DNA from 3 places in the Sideroxydans lithotrophicus ES-1 genome. Region 1 is predicted to be linked to each of the others. Evidence: predicted binding sites of a transcription regulator. Region 1 holds the regulator's gene; each other region holds the start of a gene.

The links. The regulator sigma-54, encoded in region 1, starts transcription at its own class of promoters, with help from an activator protein. The targets are predictions, from matches to a motif close to TGGCACNNTTCCTGCT.
Region 2: SLIT_RS16355 (type II secretion system protein) is a predicted target of sigma-54. The motif match lies at 2,046-2,061, and genes of this name have one in related genera.
Region 3: glnA (type I glutamate--ammonia ligase) is a predicted target of sigma-54. The motif match lies at 1,888-1,903, and genes of this name have one in related genera.

Annotation. Positions count from the first base shown of each region.
Region 1 covers NC_013959.1:437,820-441,991, reverse strand. Annotated here, with positions in the region: gene lptA (lipopolysaccharide transport periplasmic protein LptA) at 1-71, shown strand, start outside; gene lptB (LPS export ABC transporter ATP-binding protein) at 68-790, shown strand; gene SLIT_RS02170 (RNA polymerase factor sigma-54) at 821-2,251, shown strand; gene hpf (ribosome hibernation-promoting factor, HPF/YfiA family) at 2,268-2,591, shown strand; gene SLIT_RS02160 (PTS sugar transporter subunit IIA) at 2,648-3,103, shown strand; gene hprK (HPr(Ser) kinase/phosphatase) at 3,257-4,172, shown strand, end outside.
Region 2 covers NC_013959.1:2,643,625-2,647,796, forward strand. Annotated here, with positions in the region: gene SLIT_RS15405 (PulJ/GspJ family protein) at 1-376, opposite strand, end outside; gene SLIT_RS13000 (type IV pilus modification PilV family protein) at 376-867, opposite strand; gene SLIT_RS15410 (pilus assembly FimT family protein) at 857-1,348, opposite strand; gene SLIT_RS16355 (type II secretion system protein) at 1,567-1,941, opposite strand; gene SLIT_RS13015 (hypothetical protein) at 2,137-2,754, opposite strand; gene SLIT_RS15420 (type II secretion system protein) at 2,846-3,439, opposite strand; gene SLIT_RS13025 (type II secretion system F family protein) at 3,436-4,172, opposite strand, start outside.
Region 3 covers NC_013959.1:2,934,871-2,939,042, reverse strand. Annotated here, with positions in the region: gene SLIT_RS14590 (DUF4124 domain-containing protein) at 1-282, opposite strand, end outside; gene glnA (type I glutamate--ammonia ligase) at 397-1,812, opposite strand; gene SLIT_RS14580 (cation diffusion facilitator family transporter) at 2,003-3,178, opposite strand; gene SLIT_RS14575 (rhodanese-like domain-containing protein) at 3,254-3,706, shown strand; gene SLIT_RS14570 (undecaprenyl-diphosphate phosphatase) at 3,754-4,172, opposite strand, start outside.

The sequences.
Region 1 (4,172 bases):
AGCCGGCCAGCGGCTCGGCAGCGCCACTCACCATCCAGACCAGCCCAACCCTTTCAAAGCAAAAACCATGAGCGAACTCAGAACCGTCTCGCTGAAAAAACGTTATCGCGCCCGCACCGTGGTGCAGGATGTCTCGCTGTCCGTGAAGAGCGGCGAAGTGGTGGGACTACTGGGCCCGAACGGCGCAGGCAAGACCACCAGCTTCTACATGATCGTCGGCCTCGTCGCCGCCGATGGCGGCGAGATCTTCATCGACGACCAGGACATCACCCATTTGCCCATCCATCGCCGCGCGCGCCTCGGGCTGGCCTACCTGCCGCAGGAGGCCTCCATCTTCCGCCGCCTGACCGTGACCGAAAACATCAAGGCAGTGCTCGAATTGCAGGGCTATGCCCCCGCCGAGATGGACGCACGACTGGAGGCATTGCTGAACGACCTGCACATCACCCATATCCGCGACAATCCCGCCATCAGCCTGTCCGGCGGCGAACGCCGCCGCGTCGAGATCGCCCGTTCGCTGGCCACCGACCCGCGCTTCATCCTGCTTGATGAGCCTTTTGCCGGGGTCGACCCCATTGCCGTGCTGGATATCCAGAAGATCATCCGCTTCCTCAAAGAGCGTGGCATCGGCGTGCTGATCACCGACCATAACGTGCGCGAGACGCTGGGCATCTGCGACCGCGCCTACATCATCAATGCCGGCTCGGTGATGGCCGAAGGCAAGCCCGAGGAAATCATCTATAATGAGGGCGTGAGGAAGGTGTATCTGGGCGAGCACTTCAAGTTATAAGATAGCGCCGCACACACGCCAAAACCAGTAATGAAACACTCTCTCCAACTCAGACAATCCCAACAACTGATGCTGACGCCGCAGTTGCAGCAGGCTATCAAGCTGCTGCAACTCTCGACGCTGGAGATCAATCAGGAGACTGCGCGCCTGCTGGACGAGAATCCTTTCCTCGAACGCGAGGACGACAATACCAACCAGACCTACAGCGGCAACAGCAGCACCGATACCCCCGCCCCATCCAGCAGTGCCGAAAGCAGCGAGCCCGCCGAAGCGGAATCACGCAACGACAGCAACGAATGGCCGGAACCCTCGTTCTCATCGACCTCCGCTTCCAGCCCGGATGACGAGGACGACGGCTATTCGGAGGTCGCTGCCGAAAAACCCAGCATGCGTGAGCACTTGCTCTGGGAATTGAACATGAGCCAGATGGATCCGCGCGACAAAAAGATCGTCGGCCTGCTCATCGATGCGCTGGACGAGAACGCCTACCTGTCGCAGCCGCTGGAAGAGATCGTCGAGCTGCTGCCGCCGGAACTGGATATCACCCTGGACGACCTGGAAACGGCGCTGGTGCAGCTGCAGCATCTGGATGCCCCCGGCATCGGTGCGCGCAACCTGAGCGAATGCCTGGCGCTGCAACTGCGCGACATGCCTGAAGATGTGCCGGGCCGGGACCTGGCTTTGACCATCGTCAGCCAATATCTGGATCTGCTGGCCGCCCGCGACTTCAGCAAACTGAAAAAGACCCTGCGCTGCGATGACGATGCCCTGCGCTGCGCCCAGGACCTGATCGTGCATCTGCAACCCAAACCCGGATCTGCTTTCGAGCATCGTGCGGCAGACTATGTGGTGCCGGATGTGCTGGTGGAACGCCACGGCGGCATCTGGCGCGCACGCCTGAATCCGGAGGCCATGCCGCGCCTGCGCATCAATCAGGTGTATGCCAACATCCTGCAGCAGCGCAACGAGAAGAACGCGCAGGAGATGGCCGGCCAATTGCAGGAAGCGCGCTGGTTCATCAAGAACCTGCAGCAGCGCTTCGAGACCATCCTGCGCGTGTCGCAGGCCATCGTCGAGCGCCAGCGCCAGTTCTTCGAGCACGGCGACATCGCCATGCGCCCGCTGGTGCTGCGCGAGATCGCCGAACAGCTCGAGTTGCACGAGTCCACCATTTCGCGCGTGACTACGCAGAAGTTCATGCTCACCCCGCGCGGCATCTACGAATTCAAGTACTTCTTCGGCAGCGGTCTGGCCACCGAAGCAGGCGGCGCGTGCTCCTCCACCGCCATCCGCGCACTCATCAAGCAACTGGTCAGCGAGGAGGATGCCAAGCACCCCCTCACCGACAGTCGCATGTCCGAAATCCTGGCACAGCAGGGCATATTGGTCGCCCGCCGTACCGTGGCAAAATACCGCGAGGGCATGAACATCCTTCCGGTAAATCTTCGTAAATCACTCTAACCATAAGGAGCAGGCCATGAACCTCAACCTCACAGGACGTCATCTCGAAATCACCCCGGCCATCCGCGAGCATGTGCTCAGCAAACTGGACAAGGTCAAACGTCATTTCGACAACGTGATCGACATCAACGTGATCCTGTCGGTGGACAAGCTGGTGCAGAAGGCCGAGGCCAACGTCCACGTTTCCGGCAAGAACATCTTCGCCGAGACGGAAGACAGCAACCTGTATACCGCGATCGATGCATTGGTCGATTCGCTGGACCGCCAGGTGCTGAAACACAAGGAAAAACACACTGCACGCCGCCACGACGAATCCGGCAAGCACAGCGCTGCAGAATGAAACAACACAGGGCAATCAGAAGTGGTTGCCCTGTTTTTTCGCAATGGTGAATCAGCATGAGTCTAATCAGTAAGATCCTGACCCCGGAATGCGTGCTGCTGGATAACGAATCGGCCAGCAAGAAGCGGGTGTTCGAGCGCGTCGGCCTGTTGTTCGAAAATACGTTGGGCATCGCCCGCAGCCAGGTGTTCGACAGCCTGTTCGCGCGCGAGAAGCTGGGTTCCACCGGATTGGGCCAGGGCGTGGCCATCCCGCACGGTCGCGTGAAGGGTTTGCGCGATGCGGCGGCAGCCTTCGTCAAGATGCAGAACCCCATCCCCTTCGACGCACCGGACGGATTGCCGGTGAATTTCATTTTTGTACTGCTCGTTCCGGAACGGGCAACCGACCTGCATCTGCAACTGCTGGGCGAACTGGCGCAGATGTTCTGCGACAAGACCTTCCGCGACCAACTGCAGGCCACCGATGATCCGGTCGCGATCCAGAAGCTGTTCGCCGACTGGCAAGGATAGATGCAACAGATGCCTCTTAAAATTCAAATTTCTAAGTCAGGCAAGGCGCGCGCGACAAATCGTAGCGCCGCATATGTTGGTATATGTAAGCAAGATTTTTCGCGCGCAACGCGGCATGACGACGAAACTTTGGATTTTTAAGAGGTATCTGTAATGGCCCAGGTCAATATCCAGCAACTCTTCGAAGACAAGCAGGAACGCCTGAGCCTCGTCTGGGTGGGCGGCGAAAAAGGCACGGATCGCGTGCTGGAAAGCGAAGTCGTCAACGCCTCCAACCGCGGCCTGATCGGCCACATGAACCTGATCCACCCGAACTGGGTGCAGGTACTGAGCAGCACCGAACTGGATTATCTGCACGCGCTTTCTCCGGCGGAGCTGGCCACCGCGCTGACCCAGCTGGAAGAAGGCGAACCGCTGTGCCTGATCGTGGCTGGGGAAACCGAGATACCGAAGGGCCTGCTGGATTTCGCCAACCGCACCCACACCCCGCTGTTCCGCTCGCCGCTGGGCAGCGTGCAACTGATGTGGATGATCCGCCACTACATCGTCAAGGGACTGGCCGATTCCACCACACGCCACGGCGTGTTCCTCGATGTGCTCGGCGTCGGGGTGATGATCACCGGCGACAGCGGCGTGGGCAAGAGCGAACTGGCGCTGGAACTCATCACGCGCGGCAGCGGCCTGGTGGCGGACGACATCACCGAGCTGTACCGCATCTCGCCGGAAACGCTGGAAGGCCGCTGCCCTGACCTGCTGCGCGATTTCCTCGAAGTGCGCGGCTTGGGCATGCTCAATATCCGCACCATGTTCGGCGAGACGGCGGTGCGCCGCAAGAAGAGCCTGAAACTGATCGTCCATCTGTATCGCCCGCCCTTCGACGACCTGTCCAAGCTGGAGCGCCTGCCCACCTCCGGCGTCGAGGAGATCCTGGGAATCAAGATCAGCAAGGTGGAGCTCCCGGTGATGGCGGGCCGCAACCTCGCCGTGCTGGTGGAAGCCGCCGCACGCAATTTCGTGCTGCAGCAGCGCGGCATCGACACCATGAAGGAGTTCATCGAGCGCCACGAGC
Region 2 (4,172 bases), 800 kb from region 1:
CGATGATCTCGAAGCAGGTGTCCGCCACCGTGAAGTCGAGATCGTCCCCCGCCGCACCGCAACTGCCGCTGCCACCGGCCGGATTCACCCGGTAGCGCCCACCATCCCGGCTCGGCATGAACTCGACATATGACGAACCGGCCGGAGCAGGCAAGCGCACACTGTTGGGCACTGCCGTGTGCAGATCGCGCGCCAGCCTGCGCAAAGCGGTATCCGCAATGTCGGTCATCTCGGCACGGCGCGAGCTGTCCATATAGCCCTGCACCGGCGAGCGCAGGAATATCGCCACCATGCCGCCGATGATGCCGGTGATGACGATCACGATGATCATCTCGACCAGCGTAAAACCGCGATGTAATCCTGGATATGAGCTCATCAGTTCCCTGCTCTGTAGCCTGTCACGTCTATCGTGGCCCCGGTCGGGTCGGCGACAGTAACGGTAACCATCACTCCACTGCCAGCAGTGATCGCCGTTCCGCCCAATGTGGAGATTGGCGTCACAGCGACGCCGGCGATGTTGTAGCTGCCCAGCCCTGCCACAGTCGCATTGGTAGAAAAGTCCTTGATGCCCGTCGTAGTGCTATAGCCGTTATAGTCACATACGGAACTTGCGCCGGTACGTGCCGCATTCGCTCCCAGCGTTCCGGCACATGCAACACCGGACAAATCCTGCAATTTGATCTCTTCCAGCATCGACTCGCCAATCGCCAACGCCTGTTTTTGAATGAGCGGGTCTGCGCTGTGCCTTGTCACCTGATTCATCACCAGCAAGATGCCCACCAGCGCCACACTGATGATGACGATGAACATGATAAGTTCGACGAGGCTGATGCCGCGCTGAAGCAGGGTCGATGTCTTAGTGTACATAGCCGGTCTCTGCTTCGATATGTATTGTAGTCCCGCCTGCAACCACTGACACAGCTGCATTGGGAACCGGCTGGCCAAGCGCATTGAAAGTGACCGTCACCGGTGAAACAGATACGCTGTTCGAGACTGCGCAATTGACATTGCCCCCCGTCAACTCGGCGCCGCAATTTGAGTCTGCCGCTGAAGAGATATTCACACTGACGTTGCGATGCTGAGCAATGGCGGTCTTTTGTCCAAAACGCAATGCTGCCGCGACTTGATCGGCCGCACCGCGCGCCTGAAATGCATTGCTATCGAACAAACGAGGCACTGCGACCGCAGCGAGGATGCCCATGATGACCAGGGTGGTGATCAACTCCGTCAGCGTAAAGCCGAATTGGACTTTCATGCGCGGGCAAAATGGCCGCACGCCTGCGCTGGCGCCGAACAAGTATTCGGCACTCAGTTTGATCACTTCGATTTGACCTGCACTTGAACGCATGTCTCAATGTTTTATTAAAAATTGGGTTTATGCAGATGCAAATTGCAACAGCACCTTAAACCGAAAAAACAGAGGGGGCCGAAGCCCCCATTCTGTTAATTGCCAAGCTCGATTATCACTCTCTACGAGGGGTCCGAGGATGGCAATTCAAGCCAAGTACCTGTTACTACTCTAAAGGGGGCAGATTCGAGCACCCCTTTTAGCTTGGCTCAACATATTCAAATCGCAGGAACATATGCAACTGCAGATGCTGAAGCAAGAGAAGTGTCAGTTACAGTACAGTTCGGAACTGTTCCAGTTACAGTATAGCCAGATGGGAAAGCACCACCCTGCATCAAGGGGCCAAGGGTGGAACAGGCCACACCCGAAGTCGCCATCGATGAGGCATAAGATGTGCTGGATGCGCCCATTGAACGAGCGGCATAATTCACTGAACCCGCAGAAGACAAACCGCCAGCCACACCTTTAACTGCTGCCAATTTTGCATCTGAACTCAAGTCCACAAACTTAGGCAGCGCTGTCGCAGCCAGAATGCCCAGAATCACGATCACCACGATCAGCTCGATCAGCGTAAAACCTTGTTGTTTCTTCATATCAATCTCTCCTAATTGTTTGAGGCCGCAGCCCCGTTTCGCTTGCTCCAAACACCTTGCTCGGTGCCGCAGCACCCAGCCGTGAACAAGCTCATGCACAATGTAGCTAGAATCGTGCCAGAATGCAACCAGAAATTCTCCTTACAGCAATGGGTTAGCGCTGAATTTTAATAAAACAATGACGATTGCCCGACATTAATGTCCAAACCAGAACAACAGGATCACCAAAACGTAAAGGCTTCCGAATACCAGCAGGATGCCTGCTTGCTGGCTATATTTGAAAACGTATTCATCCATGCCCGAGCGCTGCATTTCCATGGGCTTCAGGGCGCGGCGCATCGATACCCAGCGGTTCGCCCCCTGTTCGAAATTGCGCAACAAACTGGGACGCAATAACAGGAACAGACTGATCGCCACCGCGAACATTGCGCCCGTCAAGGCACTCAATGTCAGCGCATCCAGCAATCCGCTCACCAGCTGAACTGGCATTTTGAATGAGCGCGCCAACCCGCCGATCATCTCCGGCCTGTCCATACGCACCGCAAAGAAGTAAAGAATGTAGAGTGCGCCCAGCAACATGAGCGCGCCGCTGGCGCGGCGATGGCGGTAAAAGAAGGGATCAAGCGCGACCGTGCGTTCCAGCGATTGGTCCAGGTGGCGGGTAGACACCCAGCGGTTGAGCAGGCTGTTCGTTCGTTGCAGGCTCTGCGGCCGCAACAGCAGCAACGCGCCAGCAACCATACCGGCAAGACTGCCAACGATCAGGAAGATGACGAAACATTGCAGCAACCAGGATTGGATAAACTGGTTCATATCAAGATCCTTTTCCAAGAGCGGCTGGCCCAAAGCATATCGAAAGATGTGCACACTTCGATTTGTTCAACACAAACCTGTTCCACTTGCATCAGTCCAGCCAATGATAGGGCTCGGTCGGCTCGAACAGCGTCGTAGTGATTTCCTTGCCAGCTCCCGGGCGCCCGAGGATTTGATCATACCCCAGTCGAACATGGAAACGAATCCACCTCCTGCCGTCCTTACCTGGTATGAAATTGTCGGCAATATTTACAGTGTAGATTAATTCATGCGATTTCAGGTCGAACATCCAATGTCCCGGCGAGACCATCTGCGGGGTGGGATCGAAGAACTCTCCCGCGTAATTGCGCGGCTTTTTTTGCAACCAATTGATCGGGTTGTCGGTGGCAAGGGCAGACAGCTCCTTTTCATTGGCCGCACCGCGCGTTTGCAGCGCACTGTAGCGCAATACCAATGCACTTTGCACCGCACTTGCCACTTGCTCCATGGCCGTCTTCTCGGCCTGCTCCTGATAATAGGGAATGCGGCTGAGAAATACCGCCGCCATGATCGCCACGATGGAAATGACGACGATGAGTTCAAGCAAGGTGAAACCCCTACAGCGCGAAGTACCGAGTACAGAGTGCCGAGGCTTACGCTCCCCACTCAGCACTCCGAACTCAGCGTTCAGCACCGGCTTTATCATCGGTGCAACGCCGCCTTGCCCAGATCCCACATCGGCAGGAAGATGCCAAGCGCAAGGATCAGCACCAGAACACCAAGCAGCACGATCATGATGGGTTCGATATTGGAGCTCAGGGTCTTGATCTCGTATTCCACTTCGCGTTCGTACATGCCGGCGATCTCGAACATGAGGCCGTCCATATCGCCCGTCTCTTCGCCCACGGCGATCATTTGCAGCACGGTTGGGTTGAACACACCGGTTGCCGTCGCTGTGCGCAAGATGCTTTCGCCGCGCTCCACGCCATCGCGCATCTGTTCGACACGGCTGCGCATGAATTCGTTATCCACCACCAGCGCCACCGAATTAAGCCCCTGCACGATGGGAATGCCACTCTTGAATGATAGCGCCAAGCTGCGGGCAAAACGTGCCAGCGTCGCTTTCATGATGATTCGCCCGGCGATCGGGATATGGAACTTGTAGCGGTCCCATTTGTAACGTCCATCCACGCTACTGATCCATGACCGGAATGCGACCACTGCACCGACCAGCACCGCCAGCAAGATCGGCCAATAATGCACCATGAAGCCGGAGAAACCCATCAGAATCCTGGTCATCAACGGCAACTGGGCATGAAAGCCCTCAAACACCTTGGCAAACGCAGGAATGACGAAGATATTGACAATGACGATGGCGACAGCCATGGCAACCAGCACAAACATCGGATAACGCACCGCAGACTTGATGCGCTCTTTCA
Region 3 (4,172 bases), 510 kb from region 1:
CTCGGTCGCCAACTCGTCTTCCAGGATCTTGCGTCTTGCATTGTCCCGGCGGCCCTGTGTTTCGGGATTCACCCGGAAGTCGGATGAATTTTCTGCGTTGCTCGATCTTCCGGGAGGGACCATCGTTGGCAGCGGTTCAAGGTGAAGTTTCCTGGCGCCCTTGAGGGGAATGCTGGAATAAGTGACGTGACCGTTTTCGTCAACGCGCTTGTAGATATCGGCGTAGGCACCGGCACAGAAGAGCATCGAACAACACAGAACGAGCAGGGAACGTGATTTCATGATCGTATCCAGATAACGATGCGGGCAGTATAGGTCAAGGCAGGTGCGATGAGAAGACCGGCACCGAAATAGAAACGGGGCCTGAAAGGCCCCGTTCGTTAAGCCATGTAACGCTTACAGGCTGTAGTACATGTCGAACTCGACCGGGTGGGTCGTCATGCGGATGCGGTTCACTTCGCCCATCTTCAGCTCAATGTAAGCGTCGATGAAGTCGTTGGAGAACACGCCACCGCGGGTCAGGAACTCGCGGTCCTTGTCCAGAGCGGCCAAGGCTTCATCCAGCGAAGCACACACGGTTGGGATCTTTGCATCTTCTTCCGGCGGCAGGTCGTACAGGTTCTTGTCTGCGGGATCTCCAGGGTGGATCTTGTTCTGGATGCCGTCCAGACCGGCCATCATCAGCGCAGCGAAGCACATGTACGGGTTGGCGGAAGGGTCCGGGAAGCGAGTCTCGATCCGGCGGGCCTTGTCGCTTTGCACGTGGGGGATACGGATCGAGGCGGAACGGTTCTTGGCGGAATAAGCCAGTTTGACTGGTGCTTCGTAGTGCGGAACCAGACGCTTATAGGAGTTGGTGCCGGGGTTGGTGATCGCGTTCAATGCCTTGGCGTGCTTGATGATACCGCCAATGTAGAACAGCGCGGTCTCGGACAGACCGGCATAGCCGTTGCCTGCGAACAGGTTCTTGCCGCCTTTCCAGATGGACTGGTGCACGTGCATGCCGGAACCGTTGTCGCCAACGATGGGCTTGGGCATGAAGGTCGCGGTCTTGCCGTACTGGTGTGCAACGTTCTGCACCACGTATTTCAGGGCTTGTGTCCAGTCAGCGCGCTTGGTCAGCGTGTTGAACACGGTGCCGATTTCGCACTGGCCGGCGGTTGCCACTTCGTGGTGATGCACTTCGACGGGGATGCCGATCTCTTCCAGCGCCAGCACCATGGCTGCGCGGATGTCGTTCAGGCTGTCTACGGGCGGGACGGGGAAATAACCGCCCTTGACGGAAGGACGATGGCCGGTGTTGCCGCCTTCGAACTCGTGGCCGGTTGCCCAGGCACCTTCTTCGGAGCCGATCTTGACGGAGCAGCCGGACATGTCGATGTTCCAGTGCACGGAATCGAAAATGAAGAATTCGGGTTCTGGACCGAAGTAAGCGGTGTCGCCAATGCCGGAGGATTTCAGGTAGGCTTCAGCGCGCTTGGCGATGGAACGCGGGTCGCGGTCATAGCCCTTGCCGTCGGTCGGCTCGATCACGTCGCAGGTCAACACAATGGTGGGTTCGTCGAAGAACGGGTCGATGTAGCAGGAATCTGGATCCGGCATCAACAGCATGTCGGAAGCCTGAATGCCTTTCCAGCCGGCGATGGAAGAGCCGTCGAATGCGTGGCCTTCGGTAAACTTGTCTGCGTTAAAGGCGGAAACGGGCACGCCTACGTGCTGTTCCTTGCCCTTGGTGTCGGTGAAACGGAAATCCACGAATTTAATGCCTTGTTCCTTGACTAACTTCAGAACGTCGGCGGCTGTTTTAGACATACTCGAATCTCCCAAGAAAATTTAAGACGCTGCGATTTTTGAAACGAAACTTAATTAGTGAAACAAGCGTGGCGCAGCAGAAAATGTGCCAGCACGTGAAACCCTGTAGGGGGCGCATTGTGCCATATTCTCCAAATGGGTGGGAATGCAATGCACGCCCCCGAGTGGGGCGTTGCGGAGCCAAAACGCACTACTTTGGTGCGCACCCCTGATAAAGCTGGATGCTGGAGAAATAGGGGTCGCTGGCGGTGATGGTGCGGCATTTATCGCGCAGCGCCTCAAGATCGATCTGGCTATCGAACAGAAGTTCGGCTTCCACCTTGCCGCCCAAATAATGCAGCACGACGCGTGCTGAGGGTGGCAGGGGTGCGCCCAGCCGGCTGCCAAGATGCGCAAGCAGCAGATGCCGCTGCGGCAGGTGGACATTGGGACGCGCCTTCGCATCATCCTCCGAATCGATATGAACCATCACATCCATCACCTGGTGGCCTTTCAAAACGGCGATGCGCGCTGCTTCGGCGATGTAATGCCCTTCCGACACGCTGATCTTGGGTTCCACGATGATGTGCGCATCCACCAGCGCATTGTCGGCCATCTTGCGCGTGCGCAGCTCATGCAGACCGATCACGCCGGGTACGGCTTTCAGGGTATTGCGAATGGCCCGCACCGTCTCCTCGTCCAGGCCCGTGTCGATCAATTCAGATAAGGCATCCCGCGCGAACTGGATGCCCATATAGGCGATCATCACCCCCACCACCGCGGCAGCAACCAGGTCGAGGAAAGTGTAGCCGAGCAGATTGCCGACGATGCCGATGATCACCACCAGTGAAGAGGCGGCATCGGAACGCGCGTGCCAGGCGTTTGCCACCAGCATCTGCGAACGCACGCGCTGCGCGACGGCCAGCATGTAGCGAAACATGCCTTCCTTCGCGGCCAGCGCGATGATCGCAACCCATAGTGTAAGGGGGTGAACGGCCTGAACCTGTTCGGGATGCTGCAGGCGCATTCCGGCCGCGATCAGCAGTCCGATACCCAAAGCGGCCAAGCTGGTTCCCAGGATCAGCGAAGCGGCAGTCTCGATGCGTGCGTGACCATAGGGATGATTGGCATCGGCATGCTTGTTGCCATGGCGGTTGGCGAACAGCACCAGCACATCCGACAGCAGGTCGGCAAGGGAGTGCAGACCATCGGCCATCAACGATTGCGACTTGCCGAAGAAACCCGCCAGCACTTGAATGATCGTCAAACCGAGGTTGATGAAGATGCTTACCCAGGTACTTTTGCGCGCAGCAGCGAAGCGCACCGGATGCGCGGGTTCAAAGGCGGCAGATTTATCGTGAGTGTGGCCGTGAGTGTGATTTTTCATTACTGTTGGGATAGTATGCAACCGTGATGTGCAGCATATCACTTGCATGTTAAAGGTTAAACACGGGTAAAAGTTATGGGAAAGATCACCGAGATCCTGAATGTCGCGCAGCAGCGTGCGAAGGAACTGAACCTGCCTTATGAAGGTGCCCTGACACCCGCAGAGGCAAACGAATTGATGCGGTCGGCACCCGGTGCGAAACTGGTCGACGTGCGTACCCGTGCAGAGATCGATTGGGTCGGGCGCGTCCCGGGCGCAGTGGAGATCGAATGGGCGACCTACCCCGGCATGAAGCAAAACACGAACTTTCTTGCCGCGTTGGAGCAGCAAGTCAATAAGGAGTCACTAGTCATGTTCCTGTGCCGCAGCGGGCACCGCTCGCATAACGCGGCCATGGTTGCCACTCAGGCAGGTTATACCGATTGCTACAACGTTCTGGAAGGTTTCGAAGGAGACAAGAGCCCGCGCAACCAGCGCAATTCGCTGAATGGATGGCGCATGGCCGGATTACCCTGGGAACAAAGCTGAGGCCCGTCCTTGTTTGAATCAGGCCCGCAAATGCGGGCCTTTTATTTTCAGGCTGCCGACCAGTTCACCATCCCGCTGTAGTGGGTCGCGATCACGATCAGGCCAAAGGCGATGCGATACCAGGCGAACACCGTGAAGTCGTGCCTGCTGATATAGCGCAGCAGCCAGCGCACGCAGAGGAAGGCGCTGATGAACGAAAAGACGCTACCCATCACAAACATGCCGAGATCGTCCGAGTGGAACAGATGGCGGTATTTCACCACCTCGTAGACCGTTGCGCCAAACAGCGTAGGGATAGCGAGGAAGAACGAAAATTCTGTCGCCGCCTTGCGCGACAAGCCGAAGAACAAACCACCGATGATGGTCGCGCCCGAACGCGAGGTACCGGGAATCAGCGCCAGCGTCTGCGCACAGCCTACCTTCAGCGCCTCCTGCCAGGTCATATCGCCCACGGTCTCAAATGCGA